DNA from 2 places in the Bacillus sp. M5A3_1b genome. Region 2 is predicted to be linked to the other one. Evidence: predicted binding sites of a transcription regulator. Region 2 holds the regulator's gene; the other holds the start of a gene.
The links. Region 2 encodes LexA, which represses DNA repair genes until DNA is damaged. Its sites were predicted from a motif close to CGAACATATGTTCG; they were not measured.

Region 1 (3,395 bases), on a different contig from region 2:
CGGTTACCATATTATTAAAGTGACAGATAAAAAAGAATTGAAGCCATTTGATGAAGTGAAAGATAATATTCGTAAAGATTTAGAACAGCAAAGACTACAAGACACGACAGGTAAATGGAAGCAACAAGTAGTCAATGATTTATTGAAAGATGCTGATATTAAGGTGAATAATAAAGAATTTAAAAATACATTTGAATTTCTAGAAAAGAAATAATGATTGTAATTAGAAAAGGGAACCTATATAGGTTCCCTTTTCTAGTTAGTGTGTGTGTTATAAATAGATAGTAAGACAATATAATATTACATTTAAATATTAAGAATTACAATGGGAATTTATGTATTTTTTAAAAATTGGAATGATCAATGCTTCATAGAATGTTGATATTATAATGTTTCGTTTGCTTAATTTCATTCCACTATTTGCATGTAGTCTGATTGGCGCGGGCCAATTAAAACCTGAAGTGATTTAAGTTTTTCTTTATTGAAGTGGATAAACATAATTTGCAGAATGAAACATACAATAGTATTGAAAAAATATTGATGTTAAATGAAGTGAAAAGCAGAGCATTCTACTAAAAAAGGATGTTCTTTTTAGTATGAAATTTTTAGAATAAAGAAAGAATGCTTTTAAACGAATTACTTAATAGATAAATATATTATGTAGGAGGAGAAAATATGAAAGTAATTTTTCAGAGAGAAGGCGGAGGGAAGGTTTTTGAATCGCATGATGAAGATATAAGTAACTTATTAGCTATTTTAAAAGAAACGAAAGGGATCAAGATTGGGATGGTTGAGTATGAAGTATTAAAATACGAATTAGAGTATTTTCGTAACCCAAAAAAAGCAGTAACAGAGAGGGAGTTACATATAATAGTACAACCAAAATATATGTAATAATAAGGGGCAATTATTTATAAATAGTTTTATACATTATGTACGAAAAGAGAGTGTTTAAATTGCTCTCTTTTCATAAAAATTCATAAGGAATGAATTGTGGTTCGTTATAAATCCCTTAAATTTTGTGAGTTCGTTCTTTATAATATATGCTTTCATTTATAGTTGGCTAATAAACTTGAAAAATTAAAACTTTTTAGTTTATGCAGGGATTTTATATTCGAGTAGATAAATGTTCATATAAAGTATTTTGTATACGAATATTGGAGGAGTAAAAATGAGTTTAGCAAGTTATATAGGGTGCAATGTATAAATTCCGTTAACGGATCCAGATTCTAATGATGCAATTGTTTTTGGATCGTACTTTTTAGATGAGAGTATGCTTGAAATTGTACAAGAGTTTCAATTTCAAACAAGTTACACGTATGAAGTTTCAACGAGCTGGGGCATTGAACTTGTTGAGTGGCAAAGTGAAAAGGAGAAGAAAGAAGCTAAAAAAAGCTATTAGCTTTATGCTCGATTATGGAAAGTTATTTAAATGAGGGGACTATTTTGAATTATTCAGTTGTTGGGTTGGTGATGAAGATCAGGAACGAGTGGGAGAATTAAAATTAAAAATAAATCATTTTAATATAGATGAGATTTGTATTCCGGAAAGAACGATTGTCAGGATAGAAAAGTAAATATAGAAATATACGTTATTAGAAAAAGCGACTTCACTTTGTATGAAGTCGCTTTTTCTGTTGATATGTGAACGGCCTATTATATAAGAAGTGAAAAGCTCACTTGATGAAGAAAAAATAAATGATGGATAAAAATATAATATAAATCATTCCAAAAGAACGTAGGTTCGTGTATAATTAGAACGAACGTTCTTGTATGTGTAGATAGTATACGAATAAGAAATAAAGTGAAACTTTAATTAGTTGGGTGTTCATCGTCCGTTATTTATTAGCTTTCACCAATTAAGCGTTTACGGGCAGTTGATTTTTGTCTTACCTTCTCGCATATAGCGGATTTTGAGGTAGGAGCTTCACTACCTGTTAATGCCGGATAAATATGAGCCTAGCATTATGAAAGAATAGTTGAGTACCATTATGTGTGAAATTGAATGGATAAATGATCAAGGAGATAAAGAAATGAATGATGTAAAGGTGCAGAAAATAGAAAGAGAATGGGTTCCATTTACAGTAATGTCCGAACAGTTGTTAAGTTTGCGAAAGGTTATTGGAGAGAAGTTTAAAGTACAAAAACCGCTCTTAACAAACGAAGCAAAAGAGAGAATTTCTGATAAATTATTAACGTCATTATTGTCTGAGAAAGAAATATTGGTGACATATTTTGAAGATGGTTACATCCTTACAAGTTATATGACAGTAGTGCATATAAACCCGCTAAAGCGCATTGTAATATGTACGGACGCATTTTATAAAACTTACGTATTTAATACTACAGATATTATTGAAATAACGTAAAGGAAGCTGAAATTTAAATTTTAGCTTTTTATTTTTGTTAAATGAGGAACAGAAAAAATGAAACGAAAAAGCAGCTAGCTTCATACTAGCTGCTAAGCCCCAGGGAAAGGGAGAAAAAGATAGGGTACTCCAAAAATCAATAATAGCTGTGTAACAGCCTGATTATAGTATAGACAAATTTATTATTCCTAAACAGTACGATGAAAAAAATAGGACTAAGCTGTACCTACTTGGTTTTGATCTGCAAGGTCAGAATCAAACGTATTAGTCGCGCTCACGCCATTAAAAGTATTAACAACAAAACCAACATTTGAAGCACCAGATCCATTATAAGCCTTCGTATTTTCTTTCGGAGAAACATTGTAGAAATCGCCTAAATTAAATGAACCGTTACTATTTTGTACAACTAAATTCCCTACAACTGAGGGCATAGTTTTCACCCGCTTTACAATCATTTGTTAACACTACTATATGGTCTTATAGTCCAAATGGTTCATGTAACAAAAATTGTGGAATAGTAAAACGTTTGAAGTGTAGCTTAATCCTACAATAAAAGTATGTTAAAATTAATGTAAGGTCGATTAATTTTAAAAAACAATTGTATAATTAATATATGCGAAATCAAAGGAGGCAAAATGTAATGAATAATGTTATAAAAAAAGTAGATTTAACAGATGCAAAATCAAGTAATCTTGTTGCACTTATTTATAGCAATGAAGTTATTTTGGTTGAAGAAGCATTTTGTCCAAATGAAATAAAATTAAAGTTAAATGAAATTGCAATTTTATCGGCTATTAAAACAGCACATATAATGAAAGTAACCATCAGAAAAGAACTGGAAGCAATTTTTCATGACACTGGTGTCTTATTTGTGAAGCATAGTGTTGATTATGGTAACAGTCAATCTATCACTATGCATTTTGAACAATTCAAAAAGTTGCAAAATGAGATTGAGAATTTAAATAAAAGTATGTAATAAGAATAGATGAAGAAGCATTCATAGAGGTGAACTGTTCTATGTTGAAA
Region 2 (3,395 bases):
GAGTAGATGATGAAGAAAATATTGTTAGTAGCTATCGCTTGTATCATTATTGGAGTAATAGGGATTTCACAAACATATGAAAAAGCCGTGCAAACTGCAGAAGAAGGAAATAAAGAAGACGTAATTAAAAACGAAACACTAAAAAATATAGAAGTTAAGTTAGATGCTGGGGATATTGTTGTCCAAAAATCTCCCGACTCTTCTTTTTATGTAAAGCAATCAGGAGATGTACGTAAACACGAGGTTCGTATTGCTGAAGATGGTGACACATTAAAAATTATTGGGGAAAGAGAAAAAGGTGCTTCATTTGATTTTTCTTTTTACGATTTTAGATTTCAAACGTCTACAATAACTCTCCTTGTGCCTGAACGTTCATACCAAGAGATAAAAATAAATTCATCAGCTGGACAAATAGAAATAAGTGATGTGAAAAGTGACTGTGTAAGTGTTGGGACACTCGCTGGAGAAGTAGATTTGAAAAATGTCACAGCAAAAAGTGTGGAAGGATCTTCAAAAGCTGGTGAGGTGAGCTTTAAGAAGGTAATAGGAAAAGTAACTGTGAAGTCGGCTAGCGGGGAAGTGCATATTATGGATCATGATCCTAAATATGATGTAGAGGCAAGTTCAACCGCTGGGGATGTAGATATTACTTTATTAGAAAAACCACAAGATGCAGTTATAACGGGGCAAAGTGCTGCTGGCGAAGTAATGATTTTTAATGAAGAAAATAAAAATATAACAATTGGCAATGGTAGTAAAAAGATTAGTGGTAAAACAGCTGCTGGCGATGTGACGATTGAAACTCGTTCATAAGAAATAAAATGTATGGAAATCTATCAAAATACAAAAAAAGAAGATAATTACCGTATATAAATAAGGTAATTATCTTCTTTTATTATTCTTAATGTAAATCACGATATACGCCAATTACTTTTCCGATAACTGACACTTGTTTTAAAATGATAGGTTCTAATGAAGAGTTTTCCGGTTGTAGACGGAAATGGTCTTTTTCTTTATAGAAACGTTTAACAGTTGCTTCGTTATCTTCTGTTAAAGCGACTACAATTTCACCGTTGTATGCAGACTGTTGTTGGCGAACAACAACTAAATCCCCATCGAAAATACCAGCTTCAATCATACTATCTCCGGAAATACGTAACATAAATACTTGGTCTGCTCCAGCGACAATGCTAGCTGGAAGTGGGAAATGATCTTCTACACTTTCAACTGCTGTAATAGGTAATCCAGCAGTAACTTTTCCGATAATTGGAACTTGAATAACAGATTGTGTCTCTGTATCCATTCGGTTGTCACCTAAAATTTCAATTGCTCGTGGTTTTGTTGGATCGCGTCGAATATATCCTTTTTCTTCTAGTCGTGATAAATGTCCGTGCACTGTAGAACTAGAAGCGAGGCCGACTGCTTGACCGATTTCACGTACGGAAGGTGGATATCCTTTTTCTTGTACTTTTAGCTTAATAAAGTCGAGAATGTCTTGCTGGCGTTTCGTTAACTTCTCCATGTTTTCTAACACCTCGTTTTCTTTCATTTTTCTTATTAATAAGTATAACATGCGAAAAAACATTCTACAAACATAAGTTCGAACGAAAGACGAATTTATGATACACTATAAGGAAAATATAGTGAGAAAGAAGGGTTCAAAATGAATGCAATTATTTATGCACGTGTGAGCACAACAAAAGAAGAACAGGAAACATCATTATTGCGTCAAAAAGATGAATTATTGCATTTAGCTGAGCGCTATCAAATGAATGTTGTAAAGGTGATTGAGGAGCAGGCTAGTGGTTATACAATTGAACGTGATGGCATATTAGAAGTGCTAGATACAATTCGCGATGAACAAGTTGATGTACTTCTCATACAAGATGAAACGCGGCTTGGTAGAGGGAATGCAAAGATTGCATTAATGCACTGTTTACATAAAGAGGGAATAAAAGTATATACGCATACGCATAATGGAGAATTAGAACTCTCTGACTCTGATTCGATGGTACTAGATATAATTGGGATTGTTGAAGAGTATCAAAGAAAGATTCATAATTTGAAAATTAAACGTGGTATGCAACGTGCAGTAGAAAAAGGTTATCGTCCAGAAAATAATTTGAAGAATCGTCATTTAAGCGTAGGACGAGAGAAGAAAGAAGTGCCGATTGAGGAAATTGTACGTTTGCGCAAGAGTGAACTTACTTTCGAAGAAATTGCGGCAACGCTTCGCGGCTTTGGTCATAATGTTTCAAAAGCGACTGTACATCGTAGATATGTAGAATATACAAAGCAATTGCTTGATAAAGAGGACTAACTATTGTATGATAATAATCAGTTTTGAGTAAAAGGGGGATTCGAGATGCAAAGTCACGAACTCATTGAACGCATTAACTTCTTAGCGAAAAAAGCAAAAGCTGAAGGCTTAACTGAAGAAGAACAACGTGAGCGCCAATCGCTACGTGAACAATATTTAAAAGGATTTCGTCAAAATATGTTAAACGAACTTAAAGGAATTAAAGTTGTTAACGAAGAAGGTACTGATGTTACACCGGCGAAATTAAAGGCTTTAAAAAAGCAAGATAATGCAAAATTAAACTAAAAGATGGGCGAAGCCCATCTTTTTTATTTATTATATCGGTTATTTAATAACTTTCCAGTTATTGTTGACTGATGCCTCTATCTTTTTGTGCTTCAATATATAGTTAGCGATAAGTTCAGACATATCTGTTGGTATGTCTTTTATTACGGGCTTATTTTGAAACATAAAGAAGTTTCCTCCGCCGCTTGCGCGATAATTATTCATAACGACGTCATATTCTTCATTCATATGAAGAGGAGCGCCTTTATACTGTAAAGATTCTACTCTCTCGCCAATAGGTTTGGAAATGTTTAATACGTACGAAATCCCTTCCCACATATCGTAATTATAGTGTTGTGGCTTCGGTTCTATGAAGGTAGGGTTTACGATGATAGTTCCATCTGCATGTAATGTGAAATAAGAAGCAGAAAGTTCAAGGGCGTTTTTTATATCTGCTCCAGTTATTCTAATTACTTTTAATGTATTTGGATAAATATAATTAGAAACGATGTCACGCATTGTTACATGACCAGGGAAACCTGGAGATGTATTATGGAATAAGCTTGTACAAGAAATAGAAACATTAGCTATATCCATCTGTATCTTATTTATGAATTCAATAAAAGGATGGTCTTGCAAACGAGTTTGCATAGCGTCTGAAATTTGCATATCCCCATAGATTAGTCCAATAGGTTGATCGAGCCAATTTTGTGTTTTCTCTTCATAATCGGTAACCAAGGAAAGCATATGTTGGTCCGCCACAATTCCTCGCACGGGCAATAATTGTGAATAACTCTCTTTTTTTACCCAT

Region 1: ACLBWW_RS22720 (YolD-like family protein) is a predicted target of LexA. The motif match lies at 1,734-1,747, and genes of this name have one in related genera.

The regions. Positions count from the first base shown of each region.
Region 1 covers NZ_JBKEZY010000010.1:10,531-13,925, forward strand. The annotation lists gene ACLBWW_RS22705 (peptidylprolyl isomerase PrsA) at 1-214, shown strand, start outside; gene ACLBWW_RS22710 (hypothetical protein) at 676-894, shown strand; gene ACLBWW_RS22715 (hypothetical protein) at 1,208-1,402, shown strand; gene ACLBWW_RS22720 (YolD-like family protein) at 2,034-2,369, shown strand; gene gerPF (spore germination protein GerPF) at 2,585-2,800, opposite strand; gene ACLBWW_RS22730 (hypothetical protein) at 3,010-3,345, shown strand; gene ACLBWW_RS22735 (hypothetical protein) at 3,387-3,395, shown strand, end outside.
Region 2 covers NZ_JBKEZY010000014.1:83,401-86,795, forward strand. The annotation lists gene ACLBWW_RS26295 (DUF1700 domain-containing protein) at 1-6, shown strand, start outside; gene ACLBWW_RS26300 (DUF4097 family beta strand repeat-containing protein) at 7-813, shown strand; gene lexA (transcriptional repressor LexA) at 902-1,522, opposite strand; gene ACLBWW_RS26310 (YneB family resolvase-like protein) at 1,664-2,320, shown strand; gene ACLBWW_RS26315 (DUF896 domain-containing protein) at 2,366-2,605, shown strand; gene ACLBWW_RS26320 (bifunctional metallophosphatase/5'-nucleotidase) at 2,645-3,395, opposite strand, start outside.